2 regions of the Jeotgalicoccus nanhaiensis genome follow, and region 1 is predicted to be linked to the other one. Evidence: riboswitches for the same ligand, from Rfam matches in the RefSeq annotation. Region 1 holds a riboswitch; the other holds the start of a gene.
The links. Region 1 has a riboswitch for preQ1 ahead of IR135_RS08870 (QueT transporter family protein). Riboswitches for the same ligand answer to the same signal wherever they lie in the genome.
Positions count from the first base shown of each region.

Region 1 (3,171 bases):
CTGTCGAATGAAGTTCGCCTTCAAAATTTCGACCGCGAGTATCATGCTGTTGTAGAGAATCATCTGGATCAGAAAAAAGGCACTTTAACGAATCATTTATTTAAAGATGCAAAGAAAAATATTTCCAAAGTGGTTCATAAAAACCACCGCGGTTCAAAAATGGCCAAGCTGGATTATGAAACTGTTGATGAAAACAGACAATTTTCACTTGTAAAAGTGAAGCTTCACACAGGCCGGTCACATCAGATCCGTGTGCAGCTGTCGCATTTCGGACATCCATTGTTCGGCGACCAAAAATATAATAAGAATGCAAAAGTCGGTCAGCAGATTGCCCTTTACTCAACTTATCTGCGTATTAAGCATCCTACGAAAGACGAGTACGTGGAAGTTCACTGCAAGCCGCCTGAAACATTCCCTTGGAGTGATTTTAATGTGTCTTATTAATTTTAATATCGGAACGCACAAAAAATATAAAATGGTGTTTGCGGCGAACCGTGATGAATTTTATTCACGGCCGACCGCACCGATGTCCTATTGGGAAGACCATCAGAATATTTTAGGCGGCCGTGATTTAAAAGCAAAAGGCACCTGGCTTGCGGTATCAAAATCAGGTAAAATAGGAGCATTGACTAATATCCGGACGCCAAAAGAAATGACCTTGAAAGCTGAAAAGTCCCGCGGGGAACTGATTGTCAATTACCTGCTGTCAGAAGAAAGTCCTAAAGAATATTTAACAAACCTTTCGGAATACAGCAGTGACTATGCAGGCTTTAATCTGCTTACAGGTACTCCTGATGAACTTTATTACATGAACAATTACGATAACAAGATCTCACGTGTAACTGAAGGCACGCACGGGCTGTCCAATGAATATTTGGATACACCTTGGCCTAAAGTCGTTATCGGAAAAGAAAAGCTGGATGAAGTCTTGTCAGAAGATGAAGTAGATATAGATGCTTTATTTAATCTGCTCCGCATCGATACCGAGGCAGCAGATGACATCGTTCAAAAAACGGGTGTCGAGTTTGAACTCGAAAAGAAATTATCCCCGCTGTTTATCGATATCCCTGATTTTGATTACGGCACCAGATGCTCCACTGTCGTTCTTTTCGACCATCAGAACAACATTACATTGATTGAGCGCACCTTCAAAAACGGTGCCTTAACCGGTGAAATTACTGAGACGATATCAGTCAATAAATAAAAAAACAGGTTCGCAAACTCCCTGTCAAAAAAACTAAGGAGATTTACTATTATGAATATCAGAGACATAGCTATTAATGCTGTCTTAGCGGCAATTTATGTCGCACTTACTGTAATTAACCCGATTGGCACTGGAGCGATTCAATTCAGAATCAGTGAAATACTTTGTGTCATTCCATTTTTTAACCGAAAATATATACCGGGAATGGTACTGGGTGTCGGTATTGCAAATATTTTCTCAAGCCTCGGTTTAATCGACGTCGTTGTCGGTGTAACTATATCGGTAATTGCCTATACATTAAGTTATTTTATAAAAAACGTCTGGATAAACGCCCTGCAGTACAGTGTCCTTGCAGGACTATTTGTGGCACTGGCCCTGTATTTAGTTCTTGGACTGCCGTACTGGTTCAGTGCAGCAACAGTTGGACTGTCGACGCTGATTACGACATTTATCGGCACGTTTATATTTAAAAAAATCGGCCATAGAATTTTGCCGGAATAAAAAAATTACGCCCCCATATAAATGGAGGCGTATTTTTTATCTGGTTGCTATTATTTAGTTTCAGGTGGTGTGCCTTCAGCATTGCCCGCAATTGCGTCAATCTGAATTAGAGCATCTTCCTGCAGTGCTGAAACGCCGACAACTCTTCTTGCTGGCGTGCCTTCAGGGAAGAATTCTGCGTAAACTTCGTTGACTGCATCCATATCTGCAAGGTCTTTAACGAAGATATTTACTTTAACCATATCTTCCATTACGTGGTCAACGCTTTCGATAACCGCTTTAATGTTATTTAAAGCCTGTTTAGTCTGTTCTTTAATGCCGCCTTCAACTAATTTACCAGTTGCAGGATCGATTGGCAGCTGAGCTGACAAGTGGTTGTAGTGTGAGAATGCTACAGTTTGTGTAGATAAGCTGTCCACTGGCGAATTTTCAGTATTATTCGCTTTAATCACGATACCGTGTCTGTCTTCGATAGCCTGAGGCGGCGTACCGTCACCGTGAGATACGACTGCTTCGATTTGTACAGAAGCACCCATTTCCAAGTCTGCTGCCTGAACAACAGTACGAGCTGGTACATATCCTACAGTTCTCGCGATAGAAGAATCCGGGAAGAACGCAGAGTAAACTTCGTTAACCGCTTCAACATCCGCAAGGTCTTTAACGAAGATGTTTACTTTAACGATGTCATCAAATGGTACATCGATGCTGTTTAAGATTGCTTTAATATTTTTTAAGCTTTGTGCAGTTTCTGCTTTGACCCCGCCTGTAACGATTCTGCCTGTTGCAGGATCGATTGGCAGCTGAGCTGTAATATTGTTGTAGTGTGAAAATGCTACAGTTTGTGAAGATAAAGCATTTGCCGGTGCATTCGCAGTGTGGTTTGTTAATTTAATTAAATCTCCAGCCTGCGGTGCATTAGGAATTGTACCTACACCATGTGATACAAGCGCTTCAACTTGAACTTCAGCACCCATTGGCAGAGCATTAACCGCTACATTCGTACGCGCTGGTACATATGTCGGGAAGAATGTGTGGAACACTTCGTTCACAGCATCTACATTCTGGATATCTGTAACGAAAACTGTGATTCTTACGATATCGCTCATTACGTGGTCGAAGTTTTTAAGAATTGCTTCGATATTTTTAAAGCTTTGTTCAGCCTGCGCTTTAACGCCGCCTTCTGCTAATTGTCCAGTTGAAGGATCGATTGGCAGCTGTGCTGATAAATTGCTGTAATGTGAAAACGCTGCTGACTGAGAAGACTCGTCAAACTTCGGTGCGTTATCCGTATTAGTTGGTGCTACTGCATTATAGTCACTCATAAATAATATGCTCCTTTAAAGTTAGGTTTATTTGAAATATATAATCAACAAAGTTGATGACTTATCCTGCTGATAAATTATAAAATATATACTTCATTATCCACCTTACATCAAGAACAAATAAATAGAATTGTCATATAACAC
Region 1 covers NZ_JADGLW010000006.1:86,471-89,641, forward strand. The annotation lists gene IR135_RS08860 (RluA family pseudouridine synthase) at 1-444, shown strand, start outside; gene IR135_RS08865 (NRDE family protein) at 431-1,204, shown strand; PreQ1 riboswitch class I at 1,204-1,247, shown strand; gene IR135_RS08870 (QueT transporter family protein) at 1,256-1,705, shown strand; gene IR135_RS08875 (RidA family protein) at 1,756-3,027, opposite strand.

Region 2 (3,171 bases), on a different contig from region 1:
GAAAATGATTATTTCATTCGGTATTCCTTTAGTTATCGGTCTTCTGCATTCACTGTTTGCAGTTAAATCCGGATGGTTTATCTTCGGGATTGAAATGTGGACACCAACCCTGATCGTAATGGGTGTCTACACGGTACTGTATTCAATATTTGCTTTAATGTCACTCGGTTATTACCGGAAAATAGTTAGAAAAAGTATATAAAACTAAAAAACTTCCGCTGTCTTTTGGACAGTGGAAGTTTTTTTAGTTTCTGACACAATGAGCGGTTCTCATCGTCACGAAAGCCGGCTAATACAGCTGTTCAGTGACATTTTTCAATAAAGCCCGTTCTTTATCGAGCTGTTTTCGGACAACACCGACGAGCAGATACACTATCGGCGTATCCAGCAGCACGATAATAATTTTAGCGATGTACTGCATAAAGATCATGCTGATTAATACATTCGCCGGTACCGTACCAATAAAAGCAATCACGATAAAAATACTCGTATCAGCAAATTGTGTAATTACTGCTGAAAAGTTATTGCGGAGCCACAAATGCCGTCTGCCGTGACGTTCTTTTAATTTATGAAAGATAAACACATCGATGTTCTGACTGACGAGATAAGAGACCAGACTCGCGATAATGACCTGGAAGCTGCCCCCTAAAATCATCTCGTATTCCGTCTGCATTTCAAAGAACGGTGCAGCCGGCACTTCTATTGCTATGTAGATAAAAAATAAAACGATGAGCTGTGTAACAAATCCTGCGCGTATAGCGCGCGCCGCCATCTTTTTACCGTATACTTCACCGATAACATCGGTAATTAAAAATGTTGCCATATAAACGATAACAGCGGCGGGTAAATCAAATCCAAAAACCGTAAATACTTTAACTGCCAGTATGTTTGAAACAACGAGCAGTCCCGCAAACAGTGCGGTTAAATAAAATATCAATATGTACCCTCCATTTTAAAATGGAAGAAATTCTTAGCCGGTCACTCTTATCTGTTGTCTATCTTTTCCGGGTACAAATCGTGATTCATCATGCGGTGGTCAGCCATCTCTTCATATTTTGTTCCCGGTCTCCCGTAATTTACGTACGGGTCAATGGAGATGCCGCCGCGGGGTGTGAACTTGCCCCAGACTTCTATGTATTTCGGGTCCATCAATTTAATGAGGTCATCCATAATCATATTCATGCTGTTTTCATGGAAGCCGCCGTGGTTGCGGAAGCTGAACAGGTATAATTTCAAGGCTTTGCTTTCAACCATTTTCACATCGGGAATGTAGCTGATGTAAATCGTTGCAAAGTCCGGCTGGCCCGTCATCGGACACAGCGTTGTAAATTCAGGACAGTTAAATTTAACAAAATAATCGCGGCCGATATGACCATTTTCAAACGTTTCCAGAATTTCCGGATTATAATCAAATTTATATTCTACATTTTGATTTCCCAATAAACTTAAATCTTTTGAATAATCTTCTGTCATTATAAAAATCCTCCTTAAATTAAAAAAACATGAGCCCGAAGGCACATGTTGTGTGTCTTAGTTTTTTTAAGAGGGTGCGGCTAAGAACCTCTTCGTAATTTATTTTCCAGTACTCATTATACATAGAGCGGAGAGAAAGGTCTATACTGTGTTTTTTGTAAGTGGATACATGATTCTTCATATAGTCTGCAGTTTTTTGGTACTATTAAAGTAACAAGAGTACGGAGGTACGGATGATGGAAATCAAAAAGTTTAAAGTAGGTAATTATCACGCAGAAGTCACAGCTTTTTTAGGTGATTCAGGTGTCAAAGTCGAAGCGAAGCCGGCCGTCGTCATTTGTCCCGGCGGCAGTTATATGTATGTATCAAAACGCGAAGCTGAACCAGCAGCTTATGAATTTCTGGCTCAGGGCTATCAAGTATTTATACTGCGCTATTCAACGATAGGAACAAGGCTTGAAGCTGAAGGAAAAGAAGCGACGCGGGATGAAATGTACAAAATCGCTGCAGGGCTGGAACCTGAAGAAATTCTCGGTTCCGAGTTTCCGAACCCGTTAATTGAGCTGGCACTTACGATGACTCATATCCGCGAAAATATTCATGAATATAACGTGGATGCGGATAATATCGGTGTCCTCGGATTTTCAGCAGGCGGCCATCTGGCAGCAAGTCTCGGTGTGCATTGGAATCAGCCGTGGCTGAGTGATCGGGTTGGGAAAGAATCCAGATGGTACCGCCCGAACTTTCAAGTATTAAGTTATCCGATACTGGATTACGATCTTAACAGAATTATTGCCGAAGAAAGAGGCATCGGAGATCCTAAATACATGTCGATGGCGAGCCGTATGGTATTCGGGCAAGCGATAGAAGCGGATACTCTCGATAAAGCAACAGTGAAAAATTATGTATCTGAAAACACGCCGCCCACTTTTATTTGGCATACGGGTGAAGACAAACTTGTGTTTATAAAAAATGCGCTGGATTTTGCCGATGCGCTCGAACGTCACAATGTGCCCTGGGAACTTCACACTTTCCATAAAGGCGACCACGGTTTAAGTACCGCGACAAAAATAACAGGAAAAGTAAATACCCACGTACAAAAATGGGTGCCGCTAATGTTTGAATGGCTGGAAGATATTAAATAAAAAAACAGCCGTATTTTAACGGCTGAAATTTAAATTATATTCCAAATATAATTCTGTATGATCCGGATAGATTAATTCAACCAGTATATTGTCTTCATCAAAAGAATTATTTTTACTCATACAGTTATATATAAAAGAATCTAAAGGTGGTTTTCCCACATCTTTATCAGTGATCAGTTTAAAAAATGTTTTGTCATTGCTGGAGTTCATACATTTCACTAATATATTCATTTTACACCAACTCCTCAATATATTAATAACCGATTTCAAGAGTTTTAAACATCATTATAATATGGAAGGAAGAGATAAATATGAACTTTGTAAAACTGACTTTAAATGATATCGAAGAGATTTTAGAACTGCAGAATTCCGTGTATGATTTTTTAGAACAAAAGGAAGTTCTCGAAAAACTGTCGAGGGAAGAATTTGAGAAAGGTGTAAACCAGGGCTATGTTGCAGGTGTTTTTTATGAAGATAAATTAATTGCAGTGCGGACAATGTATATCCCGGATATTGATGAAGAAGAGCACCTGGCTGATGATGTCGGGGTTAG
Region 2 covers NZ_JADGLW010000004.1:86,690-89,860, reverse strand. The annotation lists gene IR135_RS07345 (FtsX-like permease family protein) at 1-202, shown strand, start outside; gene IR135_RS07340 (queuosine precursor transporter) at 290-937, opposite strand; gene queF (preQ(1) synthase) at 985-1,473, opposite strand; PreQ1 riboswitch class I at 1,525-1,570, opposite strand; gene IR135_RS07330 (alpha/beta hydrolase) at 1,707-2,618, shown strand; gene IR135_RS07325 (hypothetical protein) at 2,634-2,849, opposite strand; gene IR135_RS07320 (GNAT family N-acetyltransferase) at 2,930-3,171, shown strand, end outside.
Region 2: it holds a riboswitch for preQ1, as region 1 does, so the genes downstream of both, queF (preQ(1) synthase) here and IR135_RS08870 (QueT transporter family protein) in region 1, are expected to answer to the same signal.